Regions from separate parts of the Nonomuraea sp. NPDC050153 genome, predicted to be linked through region 2. Evidence: riboswitches for the same ligand, from Rfam matches in the RefSeq annotation. Region 2 holds a riboswitch; the other holds the start of a gene.
What was found. A riboswitch is a leader RNA that binds a small molecule or an ion and turns the genes downstream of it on or off. The one in region 2 is predicted to bind cobalamin.

Region 1 (8,374 bases), on a different contig from region 2:
AGATCTTCCCCAGGATCGCGGCCGAATTACGCGGTCGGCGGGTCGCGGCACCGGAGCTGTCCCTGCGGCAGCTGCGCAGGATCGTCTATGGATAAAAGAGGAGACCTCGATGTGCGGAATCGTGGCTTACGTCGGTCCGCGGGACGCGGCGCCCATCCTGCTGGAAGGGTTGCAGCGGCTGGAGTACCGCGGGTACGACTCGGCCGGGGTCGTGGTGTCCAACCGGGGGCTCAAGCTGCGCAAGGTCAAGGGCCGCGTCGCGGACCTGGCCAAGGTCGTGCCGGCCAGGTTCAAGGGCACCCTGGGCATCGGGCACACCCGGTGGGCCACGCACGGCGTCCCGAGTGACGAGAACGCCCATCCGCACCTGTCCGGCGACGAGCGCATCGCGGTCGTGCACAACGGCATCATCGAGAACGCCGGCGAGCTGCGCGCCAAGCTGGAGGCCGACGGCGTGGTGTTCGCCTCCGAGACGGACACCGAGGTGCTCGCGCACCTGATCGCCCGCGCCGCCGACGAGAACGACTCCCTGGAGGAGGCGGTCAGGAAGACGCTCAAGAGCATCGTCGGCACGTACGGCATCGCGGTCATCGACCGCGAGCGGCCCGGCGAGGTGGTCGTGGCGCGCAACGGCAGCCCGATCGTGCTGGGCATCGGCGAGAAGGAGATGTTCGCCGCATCCGACGTGGCCGCGCTCGTCCGCTACACCCGCCAGGTCGTGCACCTGGAGGACGGCGAGCTGGCCGTGCTCAAGGCCGACGGCTTCCACACCTTCGCCAGCGACGCCCGCGAGACCGCCAAGGAGCCGCTGACCGTCGACTGGGACGCCGGCCACTACGACACCGGCGGCTACGAGCACTACCTGCTCAAGGAGATCTCCGAGCAGCCCGAGACGATCACCCGCACGATGAGCGGCCGGCTCGACGAGCGTTTCCACGTGGCCCACCTCGGCGGCCTGAACATGGACGCCCGCGAGACGCGGAGCTTCCGCCGGGTGAAGATCATCGGGTGCGGGTCCGCGTACTACTCGGGGCAGATCGGGGCGCAGCTCATCGAGGAGCTGGCCCGCATCCCGTCCGACGCCGAGCCCGCCAGCGAGTTCCGCTACCGCAACCCGGTCGTCGACCCCGACACGCTCTACGTCGCCATCAGCCAGTCGGGCGAGACGTACGACACGCTCGCCGCCGTGCAGGAGCTCAAGCGCAAGGGCGGCCGCGTCATCGGCATCGTCAACGCGGTCGGCAGCGCCATCGCCCGCGAGGTGGACGGTGGCATCTACCTGCACGCCGGCCCCGAGGTCTCGGTGGCCTCGACCAAGGCGTTCACCTCGACGTCGCTGGCGTTCGCGCTGCTCGCGCTGCACCTGGGCCGGGTGCGCGACCTGTCACCCGCCGACGGGCGGCGCATCGTGGAGGGCCTGCGCAGGCTGCCGGGGCAGATCGAGGAGATCCTCACCCAGAGCGACAAGATCGCCGAGCTGGCGCAGAAGTACGCCAAGCACCCGAGCATGATGTTCGTGGGCCGCGTGCGCGGCTACCCGGTGGCCAGGGAGGGCGCGCAGAAGCTCAAGGAGATCTCCTACGTGCACGCCGAGGCGTATCCGGCCAGCGAGCTGAAGCACGGGCCGCTCGCCCTGATCGGCCCCGACATGCCGACGGTCGCCATCGTCCCCGACGACGAGCTGCTTGACAAGAACCTCACCACGCTGGGCGAGATCCGCGCCCGTGGCGGACAGGTGCTCATGGTCGGCCACCGCGAACCCGACGCCAAGCTGGCCGACGACGCGATCGTGATCCCCAGGAACGAGATCGAGCTGGACCCGATCCTGCTCACGATCCCGCTCCAGCTGCTCGCGTACTATGCGGCGGTGGCGCTGGGCCGGGATGTGGACAAGCCTCGCAATCTCGCCAAGAGCGTCACGGTTGAATAAACAGGCTAATTTGGCCTCAAACCTCGTTATCTTGCTGCGGACGGCATAAATTCGATACGTGCGGCAGTTCGACCCTGAGAGGCCCAATCTCGCACGCATGTACGACTACATGCTCGGCGGGAAGGACAACTTCGCGGTCGACCGCCAGGCCATCGAGCAGCTCGCCGAGCTGATCCCGGAGGCGGTCCCGCTGGCCCGCGCGAACCGGGCCTTCCTGCAGCGTGCCGTGCGTTACGTGGCCGCCGGCGGGGTGCGGCAGCTCCTCGACCTGGGCAGCGGGCTGCCGACCCAGGGCAGCGCGCACGAGGTGGCGCCCGAGGCCCGGGTCGTCTACGTCGACCATGATCCGGTCGTCGCCGCACACGCCGCAGCCCTGCTCGGACGCTCGAGCAGGGCTGCTTTCGTCGAGGCGGACCTCCTGGACCCCGAGGCGGTGCTGGCGCGGGCGGGCGGGTTCCTGGACCTGCGCGAGCCGGTCGGGGTGCTGCTCGTGTCGATCCTGCACTTCCTGCCGGACTCGGCGCGGCCCCGGGAGGCGGTGGCCGCGCTGCGCGAGCGGCTGGCGCCGGGCAGCTACCTGGTGATCACCCACGCCACCTCGATGGGCCGCCTGGAGGACGGGCAGCGCTACCGGGGCGCCTCCTCGGACGACCCGGGCGGCGGCACCGACCGCACGCCCGCCGAGATCCGCGCCTTCTTCGGCGACTTCCCGCTGGAGCCGCCCGGCCTGGTGCAGGCCGTCGACTGGCGTCCCGACCGGCCCAAGCTGGTGGGAGACTGGTCGCTGCCGTCGTCCCTGATGGCCGGGGTGGGCAAGAAGCCTTTGTGAGAGATATGTGTATCTCTGCGTATTGTGTCGATAACCTGGAGTAAGCGGTCGCTCGCGAAACTCGGGGGAGAGGCACATGCGCCGTCGGCGGTTCTTCGCATGGGGGCTGGGCCTGGCCGCGTGCGCGACAGGCTGCGGGACGGAGCGCTTCGCCGGGAGCGCGGCAGGCCCGCGCGCCAGGTTCTCGATCAATCCTCAGGGGCGCCGCTGGACGCGCGTCGGGCAGGCGTTCGCGGGCGCGGCCCGGGCGGCCGGATACGAGACCGGCGGGGGCACCAGGATCACGGTGACCGGCCTGCCCGCGCTGGCCGCCGCCGAGCTGAACAACGGCCAGACCCTCCTCGACACCGCCACCCCCCTGTCCAGGCTCAGCGGCGAGGTCGAGGTCGTGGTCGTGCCCGCGACGTCGCCGTTCAAGGACTTCGAGGACTTCGGCGCCCACCTGCTCGCTCGTCCCGGCCAGACGCGGCTCGCGGGCGGACCCGAGGGCGAGCCCGACCACCTGCTGTTCGGCCTGATCGCCAGGGGGCTCGGCGTCGACACCCGCCAGCTCGCCTACACCGGCTACCTCAGCAGCCAGGAGGCCGTCACCGAGCTGCTGTCCGGCAAGGCCGCGGCGGCCGCGGGCCCGCTGGCCGACTGGCGCGCGAGCATCAAGGCCGGCCGGGTCAGGGCCCTCGCGGTGTCCTCGGCCAGGCGGGTGCCGGGCCTGGACGCGCCGACGCTGCTGGAGTCCGGCGTACGGGTCGACTTCGCGGACTGGTCGGCGGCCTTCGGCCCCGAGAACATGCCGGACGAGATCCGCGAAACGGCCGTCCGCATGTGCGAGGACGTGACCGGCTCGGCCGACTGGGAGGCCGCCTGCCGGTCCGAGGGCTGGATCTCGATCCCGCTCGGCGGCGACGACTTCAAGCTGTGGCTGGGCTCCGAGGTCGAGCGCACCCGCGCCGTCCTGCGGGATCTCGGTTTGGTCGACACCACAAAGGCCACAACATGCTGGGGTAGTTGCGGGAACGGCCACTAGATGTAGGATCCTGGTCGTCGCTGGTTCGCCTCCCCGGAGGCGGAGCAAAAGGGAACCCGGTGCGATTCCGGGGCTGCCCCGCAGCGGTGAGCGGGAACGACCGCCGTCATGTGCACTGGAGCGATCTGGGAAGCGACGGCCAGTAGGAGCGAGTTACGCGCGCCCGCGAGCCCGAAGACCTGCCAGCGCCGTGCCGGGCCGCCCGCCCGGCATGAAGTGACCATGGCCTCGCGGGAGGGCCGGGGAGCGAAACGGCCGGTGGGTGATCCGCGCCGCCGTGCTCTCGCGCGCCCTCACGGGGGATGAGCTCGCGAGGAGAGAGCACGTGACGCAGATCATCGAGATCGACCGTCGTCTGGCCATCGAGGAGGCCGCCGCCCGGGTCATCGCCGATCCGGCCAACTCCCGGATCGCCGCCCGGCTCCTGGCCGAGGAGATCGCCGACGAGGCCGCCGCGCACGGGGTGCGGACGTTCTCCGAGTCCATCGCCGCCACCCACGCGGCCGGGCTGATCCAGGACGGGCTGGCGGAGTTCGTCGCCGCGCACGCCGCCGAGCTGGACGCGCTGGTCTCGGCGGAGGCGGACGACCGGTTCGAGTATTTCGGGTTGCGCACCGTCTACGACCGCTACCTGCTGCGCCACCCCGAGACGAGGGCGGTGCTGGAGCGCCCGCAGCACTTCTTCCTGCGCGTGGCCTGCGGCCTGTCGGAGTCGGTGGCGGAGGCCGCCGAGCTCTACGCGCTCATGTCCACGCTGTCGTACCTGCCCAGCTCGCCCACGCTGTTCAACTCGGGCGCGCGCCGCCCGCAGCTGTCGTCGTGCTTCCTGCTCGACTCGCCGCGCGACGAGCTGGAGGCGATCTACGACCGGTACGGCCAGGTGGCGCGGCTGTCGAAGTACGCCGGAGGCATCGGCATCGCCTGGACCCGGGTGCGCTCGCGCGGCTCCCTGATCCGGGGCACGAACGGCCACTCCAACGGCATCGTCCCCTGGCTGCGCACGCTCGACTCCTCCGTCGCGGCCGTCAACCAGGGCGGGCGGCGCAAGGGCGCGGCCTGCGTCTACCTGGAGACCTGGCACGCCGACATCGAGGAGTTCCTGGAGCTGCGCGACAACACCGGCGAGGACGCCCGCCGCACCCACAACCTGAACCTGGCCAACTGGGTGCCCGACGAGTTCATGCGCCGGGTGGAGGCGGACGAGGTCTGGTCGCTGTTCGACCCGAAGGAGGTGCCCGACCTCACCGACCTGTACGGCGACGCGTTCACGCGGGCGTACCGCGCGTACGAGGCAGCCGGGCGCCACCTCCGGCAGATCCCGGCCAGGACCCTGTACGGCCGGATGATGCGCACGCTCGCCCAGACCGGGAACGGCTGGATGACGTTCAAGGACGCCGCCAACCGCACCTCCAACCAGACCGGCCGCCCCGGGAACGTCATCCACCTGTCGAACCTGTGCACCGAGATCCTCGAGGTCACCAGCGACGCCGAGACGGCCGTCTGCAACCTCGGCTCGGTCAACCTGGCCACCCACCTGCTCGACGGCGAGGTGGACTGGGACCGGCTGCGCACCACCGTGCGCACGGCCGTGCGCTTCCTGGACCGGACCATCGACCTGGGCTTCTACCCGACGCCCGAGGCCGAGGCGGCGAACAAGCGCTGGCGGCCCATCGGGCTCGGCGTCATGGGCCTGGCCGACGTGTTCTTCACGCTGCGGCTGCCGTTCGACTCGCCCGAGGCGCTGGAGCTGTCGACCAGGGTGGCCGAGGAGATCGCGCTGGCCGCGTACGACACCTCCGCCGACCTGGCGGCCGAGCGCGGCCGGCACCCGTCGTACGCCGAGACGCGGGCGGCCGGGGGAGTGCTGCACCCGGACCACTACGTCACGAGCACCGAGCGCTGGGACGCCGTGCGGGAGAAGATCGCCCGCACCGGACTGCGCAACTCGCTCATGATCGCCATCGCGCCGACCGCCACGATCGCCTCCATCGCCGGCTGCTACGAGTGCATCGAGCCGCAGGTGTCCAACGTGTTCAAGCGCGAGACGCTGTCGGGCGAGTTCCTGCAGGTCAACCGGTATCTGGTGGCCGACCTGCAGGCGCGCGGGCTGTGGACGCAGCAGATGCGCGACGACATCAAGCGGGCCGACGGCTCGGTCCAGACGATCCCCGGCGTCCCCGACGACCTCAAGGTGCTCTACCGCACCGCCTGGGAGCTGCCGCAGAAGGCGCTGATCGACCTGGCCGCCGCGCGCCAGCCGTACATCGACCAGTCCCAGTCCCTGAACCTCTTCATGGCCAGCCCGACCATCGGCAAGCTCTCGTCGATGTACGCCTACGCCTGGAAGCGGGGCCTGAAGACCACGTACTACCTGCGCTCCCGGCCCGCCACCCGCATCGCCCAGACCACCGTCCAGGCGGCGGCCCCGGCCGTCCCGGCGGCCGTCGCGGAGGCGCTCGCCTGCTCCCTGGAGAACCCCGAGACCTGCGAAGCCTGCCAGTAAGGAGACTGTTGTGCTGCTCGACCCCGGTATGGACCTCACCCTGCGGCCCATGCGCTACCCCGACTTCTACGAACGCTACCGCGCGGCCATCCGCAACACGTGGACCGTCGAGGAGGTGGACCTCCACTCCGACCTCGCCGACCTGGCCAAGATGACGCCGCAGGAGCGGCACCTGATCAACCGGCTGGTCGCGTTCTTCGCCACCGGCGACTCCATCGTGGCCAACAACCTCGTGCTCAACCTCTACCAGCACGTCAACGCCCCCGAGGCGCGTCTCTACCTCAGCAGGCAGCTGTTCGAGGAGGCCGTGCACGTCCAGTTCTATCTGACCCTGCTGGACACGTACCTGCCGGACCCTGACGAAAGGGTGAAGGCGTTCGCCGCGATCAACCACATTCCCTCGATCCGCGACAAGGCGGAGTTCTGCTTCAAGTGGATCGACTCGATCAACGAGTTGCAGCGCCTGGAGACCCAGGACGAGCGCCGGCGTTTCCTCCTGAACCTCATCTGCTTCGCCGCCTGCATCGAGGGCCTGTTCTTCTACGGGGCCTTCGCGTACGTCTACTGGTTCCGCTCCCGGGGCCTGCTCGGCGGCCTGGCCACCGGGACGAACTGGGTCTTCCGCGACGAGTCCATGCACATGGAGTTCGCCTTCGGCGTGGTGGACACCGTACGGGCGGAGGAGCCCGAGCTTTTCGACGATGAGCTGGGCAAACAGGTTACCCTCATGGTGGAGGAGGCCGTGGCCGCCGAGCTGGCCTTCGGCGAGGATCTCTGCGGGGACGGCATGCCCGGCATGGGGGTCGTGCAGATGCGCCAATATCTGGAATATGTCGCCGACCAGCGGCTGGCCAGGCTGGGCCTGCCCAGGAGGTACGGCTCGGCCAACCCCTTCGCGTTCATGGAGTTGCAGGACGTGCAGGAGCTGGCCAACTTCTTCGAGCGGCGTGTCTCCGCTTACCAAGTGGCAGTTGAGGGCAATGTGACCTTCGACGAGACGTTCTAGACATTGGGGGCATAGGCGTGCAGTCTCCAGCAGGCTGGCCGATTCTCGTGATCTCGGTGATCGGCTCGATCCTCCTGGTTGAGCTGGTGCGGAGGGTCCTGAACAGGGCCGGGCGCAAATGGACGTTCGCCCGGCACCTGGTGGAGCACTGCACGTGGCCGGCGTACTCGGTGGCGGTGGTGGTGGCCGCCAACCTGGTGCTCGGACCGGGCATGTTCGGCGAGAGCGCGGACGCGCGGGCCATCGCGGAGATCGTGCAGCGGGTGCTCGGCCTGGCCACCATCGCCGCCGTCACCTGGCTGATCGTGCAGGCCAACTACGCGCTGACGGACGTCGTACTCGACCGGCTGGTGCTGGTCGAAGGGGAGCGCAACCGTCGGGCGCGGCGGATCATGACGCAGATCGCGCTGGTCCGCCGCATCGCCGCCGCGGTCATCATCGTGATCGCGCTCGGCGCGATGCTCTTCTCGTTCCCGCAGGTCCGCGCGCTCGGCGCGGGCATCCTGGCCTCGGCGGGCATCGCCGGCGCCATCGTCGGCATCGCCGCCCAGCCGACCATCGGCAACGCCCTGGCCGGACTCCAGTTGGCCTTCAGCGACGCGCTCCGGCTCGACGACGTGGTCGTCGTGGAGAAGGAGTGGGGCCGGATCGAGGAGCTGACGCTCACCTACGTCGTCCTGCGCCTGTGGGACGAGCGCCGCCTGGTCCTGCCGGTGTCCTATTTCACCCAGAACCCGTTCGAGAACTGGACCAGACACGGCAGCCGCGTCCTCGCCGTCGTCTTCCTGCGCGTGGACTGGTCGGTGCCGGTGCCCAAACTCCGGGAGGCGCTGTACGAGTTCCTCCAGGGCAACCCGCTGTGGGACCAGACGGACTGGACGCTCCAGGTCACCGACGTGCTGCCGAACGGCCTGGTGGAACTGCGCGCCCTGATGAGCGCCGCGGACTCGCCGTCCTCGTGGGACCTCAAGTGCGATGTGCGCGAGTTCCTGGTCAACTACGTCAGGGACCATCACCCCGAATCCCTGCCCCACTTCCGCGTGGAGACCCCGGAATCCCGCGCGCAGAAATAAATGTGTGGC
Region 2 (8,374 bases):
GTACGCCGGGCGCGAGGTGTGCGTGCTGGCCAGCGGCGACCCCATGTTCCACGGCATCGGCTCCACGCTGGTGCGGCTGCTGGGCGCGGCGAACGTCCGCGTGGTGCCGCACGTGTCGTCGCTGTCGCTGGCGTGTGCCCGGCTCGGCTGGCCGGTGGAGCAGGTGGACGTGGTCAGCCTCGTGGGCCGCCCCCCGTCCGCGCTGAACGCCGCGATCCTGCCGGGGCGGCGGGTCCTCGTGCTGGGCGCCGGCCGCGACTCCCCGTCCCTGGTGGCCGGCCTGGCGACCGGGCTCGGGTACGGCCCCAGCCCCATGACCGTCCTGTCGGACCTGGGCGCGGGCTCGGAGTCCGTTCTGACGGGAACGGCCGAGACCTGGGCGCCGCGGGAAGCCGGACCGTCCGCGCTCAACGTGATCGCCGTCGAGTGCGTCCCCGGCCCCGGCGCCGAACCCCTCCCCCGCGTGCCCGGCCTGCCCGACGCCGCGTTCGAGCACGACGGGCAGCTCACCAAGCGGGAGGTCCGCGCGGTCAGCCTGTCGCGGCTCGCCCCGCTGCCGGGAGAGCTGCTGTGGGACGTGGGCGCGGGCGCGGGCAGCATCGCCATCGAGTGGATGCGCGGCCACCCGGCCTGCGCCGCCGTGGCGATCGAGAGCAGGGCCGACCGCGCCGCCGCCGTCGCGCGCAACGCCGACCGGCTCGGCGTGCCGTCGCTGCGGGTCGTCGAGGGCAGGGCGCCGGCCGCGCTGGAGGGCCTGCCGGCGCCGGACGCGGTGTTCGTCGGCGGCGGCGCGACCGTGCCCGGGCTGCTGGAGAGCTGCTGGGCGGCGCTGCGGCCCGGCGGCAGACTGGTGGCGAACGCCGTCACCCTGGAGTCCGAATCCGTCATTGCCCAGTGGTACGCCCGGCTCGGCGGCGACCTGGTGCGTATGTCCGTGCAACGGGCCTCACCCGTCGGCTCCTTCACGGGCTGGCGGGCCGCGATGCCGGTGACCGTGTGGTCGGTCACCAGGAAGGACGTGCCGTGACGGTGTACTTCATCGGGGCGGGCCCCGGCGCCGCCGACCTGATCACGCTGCGCGGGCTGCGGCGGCTGCAGTCGGCGCCGGTGTGCCTGTACGCGGGCTCGCTCGTGCCCCGCGAGCTCCTGGACGCCTGCCCCGTGGGCACCAGGCTCGTCGACACCGCGAACCTGACCCTCGACGAGATCGTGGTGGAGCTGCTCGCCGCCCACCGCGCGGACCTCGACGTGGCGCGGCTGCACTCGGGCGACCCGTCGGTGTTCAGCGCGGTGGCCGAGCAGATGCGCAGGCTGGACGAGCTCGGCGTGCCGTACGAGGTGGTCCCCGGGGTGCCGGCGTTCGCGGCGGCGGCGGCCTCGCTGGGCAGGGAGCTGACCGTGCCCGGCGTCGGCCAGACCGTCATCCTGACCCGTACCTCGGCGCGCGCCACGCCGATGCCCGAAGGGGAGGACCTGAAGACCCTGGGCGCGAGCGGCGCCACGATGGTGCTGCACCTGGCCGTGCAGCGGATCGACGCGGTGGTGGCCGAGCTGCTGCCCTCCTACGGGCCGGACTGCCCGGTGGCGGTGGTGGCGTGGGCCAGCAGGCCCGACGAGGTGATCCTGCGTGGCACGCTGGCGGACATCGCCGGGCAGGTCCACGAGGCCGGGATCCGGCGTACGGCGGTGATCGTCGTCGGCCCGGTGCTGTCGGCCACGCAGTTCCCCGACAGCCACCTCTACAGCGCGGATCGGGCGCGGCCGTGCGACGCGTCCTGATCCTGGGCGGCACGGCCGAGGCGCGGGCGCTGGCCGCCGAGCTGGCCGGCCGCGGCGTTCACGTGGTGTCGTCGCTGGCCGGGCGCGTGAGCAACCCGCGCCTGCCGGTCGGGGAGGTGCGGGAGGGCGGGTTCGGCGGGCCGGACGGGCTGGCCGCCTGGCTGGCGGCCGAGCGGATCGACGCCCTGGTGGACGCCACGCACCCGTTCGCCGCGCGGATGACGGCCTCGGCGGCCGAGGCGTCGGCGCGGACGGGCGTGCCGTTGCTGGTCCTGCGCCGTCCGGGCTGGCGAGAGGGGCCGGGTGACGCCTGGCGGCGCGTGGCCTCCCTGCCCGAGGCCGCCGCGCGGCTGCGCGGACCGACACGGGCGACCCTTCCCGAGACCGTCGCACGGCCGGGCGGGGGCCCGGCGCGGGTGTTCCTGACCACCGGCCGCCGGAGCCTGCCGGTCTTCACCGGCCTGGCCGGGGTGTGGCTGCTGGCCAGGTCGGTCGATCCCCCCGAGCCGCCGGTCCCGGACAACGTGCACGTCCTGCTGGATCGCGGGCCGTACACGGTCGAGGGCGAGCGTGCCCTCATCCGCGAGCACCGCCTGGACGTGCTGGTCACCAAGGACAGCGGCGGGCCGATGACCACCGCCAAGCTGGTCGCGGCCCGCGAGCTCGGCCTGCCGGTGATCATGGTGGACCGGCCGCCGCTGCCCGCCGGCGTCCGGCTGGTGGAGACCGCCGCGGAGGCGGCCGCCTGGGCCGAGGGGTAATCGCGGCCCAGGGGTGGCGGCGGGTCAGGGGTAGCGGCGCGGGGTGTAGACGCCGCGATCGGTGACCTGGGTCGTCGAGGAGCCGACGATCAGCAGGCAGCGCATGTTCACCTGCGCGGGGTCGAGTTCGCCGAGCGTGGTGACGGTGACGCTCTCGCGCTCGCCGCCGACGTCGCGGCCGATCACCACCGGGGTGGCGGCGTCGCGGTGCTCCAGCAGCAGGTCACGGGCGGCGGCGACCTGCCACGTACGGCTGCGCGAGGCCGGGTTGTAGATCGCCAGCACCAGGTCCGCCCTGGCGGCGGCGGTCAGCCGGTCGGCGACCACCTCCCATGGCTTGAGCAGGTCCGACAGCGACAGCACGCAGTAGTCGTGGCCCAGCGGCGCGCCGACCCGGCTGGCCACGGCCTGGGCGGCGGTCAGCCCGGGGACGATCCGCACCGGTACGTCCGGGAAGTCGGCCGCGGCCTCCAGCACGGCGCTGGCCATGGCGAACACGCCCGGATCGCCGGAGGACACCACGGCCACCCGCGCGCCGTCGCGGGCCAGCTCCAGCGCGTGCCGGGCGCGCTCGGCCTCCACCCGGTTGTCGGTCCGGTGGCGGCGCTGGCGCGGGTTCGGGGCGACCCGGTCCACGTACGGGCCGTACCCGACGAGGTCGGTGGCCGCCGCCAGCGCCTCCTGGGCCTCGGGCGTGAGCCATGGCCGCCCGGCGGGTCCGAGCCCCACCACGACCACCTCGCCGTGGCCTTCGGCCGCGGGCGGTTCGGGGACGAAGGTCCGCTCGGCGGGGCTGGCGAGCAGGGCCAGCGAGAAGTACGGCACCCCGTCGGCATCCACGTCCTTGAGCGGCGCGACCCGTTCGGCGCCCATGGTGGCGCGCTCGACGTACCAGGCGTCGTCCAGCCGCCCGGCCTCGGCCAGCGCGTCGCGGACCTTCTCGAACGTCCGGCCCAGCTTGAGCACCGCCGCCGAGTCGGTGCCGCGCAGCCGGTCCGCCAGCACGTCGGCGGGCAGCGTGCCGGGCAGCACCGTCAGCACCTCGTCGCGCTCCACCAGCGGCCGGCCCAGCACGGCAGAGGCGGCGCTGACGGAGGTGACGCCGGGCACCACCTCGGTCGGGTAGCGGTGGGCGAGCCGCTTGTGCATGTGCATGTACGAGCCGTAGAACAGCGGGTCGCCCTCGGACAGCACGACCACGGTCCGGCCCGCGTCCAGGTGGGCGGCCAGCCGCTCGGCGCAGTCGGCGTAGAAGTCGTCGAGCGCGCCCTGGTAGCCGCCGGGGTGGTCGGTGGTCTCCGTGGTCAGCGGGTAGAGCAGCAGCTCCTCGATCTGCCCTTCCCCCATGTACGGCAGCGCGATCGAGCGGGCGATGCTGCGGCCGTGCCGGGCGGCGTGGTAGGCGATCACGTCGGCCTCGCCGATCAGCCGCGCCGTCTTGACCGTGACCAGCTCGGGATCCCCGGGACCGAGCCCCACCCCGTACAGTCGTCCCGTCATCGCCGTCACTCCGTCTCGTTCGCGAGGGCGTTGACCGCCGCCGCCGTCATGGCACTGCCGCCGCGGCGGCCGTGCACCACCAGATATTCGAGGTCGCTGTCCGCCAGCGCCCGCTTGGACTCGGCCGCGCCGATGAACCCCACCGGGATGCCGAGCACGGCGGCGGGCCTGCCCGCGCCCTCGGCGACCAGTTCGAGCAGCCGGAACAGGGCGGTCGGCGCGTTGCCGATCGCCACCACCGCGCCGTCGAGGCGGTCGCGCCACAGCTCCAGGGCGGCGGCGCTGCGCGTGGTGCCGAGCCGTTCGGCCAGCTCCGGCACGCCGGGATCGCCCAGCGTGCACACCACGGCGTTGTCCGCGGGCAGCCGGCGCCTGGTCACGCCGGAGGCGACCATCTGCGCGTCGCACAGCACGGGCGCGCCCCGGCGCAGCGCCTCGCGGGCCCGGACGACCACGGAGGGCGACCAGTCCAGGTCGGCCACGAGGTCGGTCATGCCGCAGGCGTGGATCATCCGCACCGCCACCTGCGCGACCTCGGGCGGCATCCCGGTGAGGTCGGTCTCGGCACGGATGGTCGCGAACGAGCGCCGGTAGATCTCGGCCCCGTCGCGGATGTAGTCGCTCACTGCTGCCTTTCCTGGTATCCGTCGCCGGTGGCGACCATCTGGACGACCCGGCCGCGCGGCAACCCGCAGCGCCGCTCGCAACCGGCCCAATGCACGGGCGTCGCCGGAGGGCCGTCCAGCGTCGCCACCCAGCGCCGCGCGTCCTCCTGGACGTCGGCGAGGGACTTTGCGCAGCCCGGACGGCCGGTGCAGGCGCTCACTCCGGCCCACGGCGAGGCCGGGTCGGTCACCAGCCCGGCCGCCGCCAGCACCCGCGCCGCCTGGTCGGCCGCGGCGGGCGACAGGTCGAGCAGCACGACGGTCCGCCACGGCGTGAACCGGACGGGCACGCCGGTGGTGTGCTCCGAATCGTTCGCCTCGGCCGCTGCGGCGACGGCGAGCGCCTGGGCGGCGGACAGCCGTCCGAGCGGCACCACGACCTCCAGCGCCACCCGCCCGTCCCGCTGCCCTACACGCCCCGCGCGGGCGGAGGTGCCGGTGGCATGCGCGCAGGTGCCGGTGGTGTCGAGGCGGGTGGCGCGACGGGCGGGGGTGTCCGTGGCGTGGAGGCGGGTGGCGATGCGGGCCGGGCCGTTCTCCAGTTCCGCGATCCGCCACGCGCCCCCGTCCGCCGCGGCGCTCTCCCGTTCGTCGAGGAACGCCTCTGCGGCGGCGACCATGCGGCCGGCGGCGGCGTCCGCCCTCACGGCGAGCCCGGCGTCCACGCCCGCCAGCAGCAGCCGCCCGTCAATGAACGTGACGTCGGCCCCGAGCGCGAGCATGTCGCCGCCGCCGTCGTCCACCGCGAACAGGAACCGTCCCGGCAGCCCGGCCAGGCGCGGCCGCCCGCACAACGCCCGGTCCAGCGCCTCCACCAGGGGCTGCGGGTCCAGCAGGCCCGTGCGGCCGCCCAGCGGCGAGGCCACGATGTTGCGCACGCGCTCGTGCGCCGCCGACGGCAGCAGGCCGGCGGCGGCGATCCGCTCGGCGAAGGCGGCGGGCGAACGCAGGCCGCGCACCTGGACGTTCGCCCGGGAGGTCAGCTCGATCACGCCCGAGCCGAGGTCGGCCGCGCAGGCGGCCAGCTCGCGGAGCCGGACGGGCGAGATCGCGCCGCCGGGCAGGCGGACCCGGGCCATCGGGCCGTCGGCGGCCTCGTGCACCTGTAGCGCCCCCGGACAGGCGTCGGGACGCAAACGTCCGGAAAAGTCGGCTATGGACACGATGAGGATGGTAACGCCACTTCTGGCGGAGGTCGCCCGTGTCGTAGGCTCCTCCTAGGCGATGGCTAGGGAGGAAGCCGGTGTGAATCCGGCGCGGTCCCGCCACTGTGACCGGGGAGCGAACCCCACCGCAGGCCACTGCCCGGCGACGGGTGGGAAGGCCGGGGTGAGCGCTGATCCGGGAGTCAGGAGACTCCAGCCGTCGCGACACCCACGACCGGGGCGAGGACCCCGAGGGAGGATGACGCCGTGCCTGGCGACAGCCGTACCGTCCTGCTGCTCTCGACCTCCGACACCGACCTGCTGAGCGCTCGTTCGAGCGGTGCCGCCTACCGGTTGGGCAACCCGGCCCGGCTGCCGGTCGAGGACCTGCCCGCCCTGCTGGAGGGCGTCGACCTGGTCGTGGTACGCCTGCTCGGCGGCCGGCGCGCCTGGGAGGAGGGCCTGGACGCGCTGCTGGCCGGCCCCCGTCCGGTGGTGGTCCTGGGCGGCGAGCAGGCTCCGGACGCCGAGCTGATGGAGCTGTCCACGGTCAGCGGCAAGGTCAGCGGCGGCGTCTGCGCCGAGGCCCACGCCTACCTGGCCCACGGCGGGCCGCCGAACCTGGCCGAACTGCACGCGTTCCTGTCGGACACGGTGCTGCTGACCGGGCGCGGGTTCGCGCCGCCGGAGCCCACGCCCTCCTGGGGGCTGCTGGAGCGCGCGGCACGGCCCGGACAGGGGCCCGGACAGGAGCCCGGACAGGGGCCCGTGATCGGGGTGCTCTACTACCGGGCGCACCACCTGGCGGGCAACACCGCGTTCGTGGAGACGCTCTGCGCGGCCGTCGAGGAGGCGGGCGGGCAGGCGCTGCCGGTGTTCTGCTCCTCCCTGCGCACCGCCGAGCCCGAGCTGCTCGACACGCTGCGCGCCGCCGACGCGCTGGTGGTGACCGTACTGGCGGCGGGCGGCTCGCGCCCCGCGACGGCCGGCGCGGGCGGCGACGACGAGGCGTGGGACGTGGGCGCGCTGGCCGCGCTCGACGTGCCGATCCTGCAGGGGCTCTGCCTGACCACCAGCAGGCAGGCATGGGAGGAGAACGACGACGGGCTGTCGCCGCTGGACGCCGCCTCGCAGGTGGCCATCCCGGAGTTCGACGGGCGGATCATCACGGTGCCGTTCTCGTTCAAGGAGATCGACCCCGAGGGGCTGACCGTCTACGTCGCCGACCCCGAGCGGGCCGCCCGGGTGGCGGGCATCGCGGTGCGGCACGGGCTGCTCCGCCACACGCCGCCCGCCGAGCGCCGCCTGGTCGTCATGCTGTCGGCGTACCCGACCAAGCACTCCCGGGTGGGCAACGCGGTCGGCCTGGACACCCCGGCCAGCACCGTCAAGCTGCTGGCCAGGCTCGCCGAGGCCGGCTACGACCTGGGCGAGAGCTTCCCCGGCGTGGCCGAGCAGGACGGCGACGCGCTCATCCACGCGCTGATCGCCGCCGGCGGCCAGGACCAGGACTGGCTGACCGAGGAGCACCTGGCGGGCAATCCGGTGCGCATCTCCGCCGCGTCCTACGAGCGCTGGTACCGGACCCTGCCCGAGGACCTGCGGACGGAGATGGAGCGGCACTGGGGGCCGCCGCCGGGCGAGCTGTTCGTGCACGAGGGCGAGCACGGAAAGGACATCGTGCTGGCGGCGCTGCGGGCCGGGAACCTGGTGGTGATGGTGCAGCCGCCGCGCGGCTTCGGCGAGAACCCGATCGCCATCTACCACGACCCCGAGCTGCCGCCCAGCCACCACTACCTGGCCGCCTACCGCTGGTTGTCGGCGGAGTTCGCCGCGCACGCGATGGTGCACGTGGGCAAGCACGGCAACCTGGAGTGGCTGCCGGGCAAGTCGGCGGGCATGTCCGCCTCGTGCGGCACCGACGCGGCCGTCGGCGACCTGCCGCTGGTCTACCCGTTCCTGGTGAACGACCCGGGCGAGGGCACGCAGGCCAAGCGGCGGGCGCACGCCGTGCTGGTGGACCACCTGGTGCCGCCGATGGCGCGGGCGGAGACGTACGGCGACATCGCCCGGCTGGAGCAGCTGCTCGACGAGCACGCCACGATCGCGGCCATGGACCCGGCCAAGCTGCCCGCGATCCGGGCGCAGATCTGGACGCTGATCCAGGCCGCCCGGCTCGACCACGATCTGGGGCTGGCGGACCGGCCGCACGACAGCGAGTTCGACGACTTCATCCTGCACGTGGACGGCTGGCTGTGCGAGGTCAAGGACGCGCAGATCCGCGACGGCCTGCACGTGCTCGGGCAGGCGCCGGCCGGGCAGGTGCGCGTGGACCTGGTTCTGGCGATGCTGCGCGCCCGGCAGATGTGGTCGGGCCGCGAGACGCTGCCCGGCCTGCGCGAGGCGCTCGGCCTGGCCGAGGACGGCACGGCGGGGCTCGGCAACGTCGACCGGGCCGAGGCGACCGCCCGAGCCCTGGTGGAGGCCATGGAGGAACGCGGCTGGGCGGCGGAGGCGGCGGCGG

Region 1: it holds a riboswitch for cobalamin, as region 2 does, so the genes downstream of both, ACIBQ1_RS56390 (ribonucleoside-diphosphate reductase subunit alpha) here and cobN (cobaltochelatase subunit CobN) in region 2, are expected to answer to the same signal.

The regions. Positions count from the first base shown of each region.
Region 1 is NZ_JBITJQ010000047.1:74,643-83,016, forward strand. It holds gene ACIBQ1_RS56370 (hypothetical protein) at 1-95, shown strand, start outside; gene glmS (glutamine--fructose-6-phosphate transaminase (isomerizing)) at 110-1,930, shown strand; gene ACIBQ1_RS56380 (SAM-dependent methyltransferase) at 1,989-2,759, shown strand; gene ACIBQ1_RS56385 (Bug family tripartite tricarboxylate transporter substrate binding protein) at 2,836-3,783, shown strand; cobalamin riboswitch at 3,788-3,985, shown strand; gene ACIBQ1_RS56390 (ribonucleoside-diphosphate reductase subunit alpha) at 4,109-6,286, shown strand; gene ACIBQ1_RS56395 (ribonucleotide-diphosphate reductase subunit beta) at 6,297-7,292, shown strand; gene ACIBQ1_RS56400 (mechanosensitive ion channel family protein) at 7,310-8,365, shown strand.
Region 2 is NZ_JBITJQ010000039.1:66,855-75,228, reverse strand. It holds gene cbiE (precorrin-6y C5,15-methyltransferase (decarboxylating) subunit CbiE) at 1-1,027, shown strand, start outside; gene cobM (precorrin-4 C(11)-methyltransferase) at 1,024-1,779, shown strand; gene ACIBQ1_RS52475 (cobalt-precorrin-6A reductase) at 1,764-2,540, shown strand; gene cobJ (precorrin-3B C(17)-methyltransferase) at 2,565-4,040, opposite strand; gene ACIBQ1_RS52465 (precorrin-8X methylmutase) at 4,046-4,666, opposite strand; gene cobG (precorrin-3B synthase) at 4,663-5,868, opposite strand; cobalamin riboswitch at 5,918-6,064, shown strand; gene cobN (cobaltochelatase subunit CobN) at 6,118-8,374, shown strand, end outside.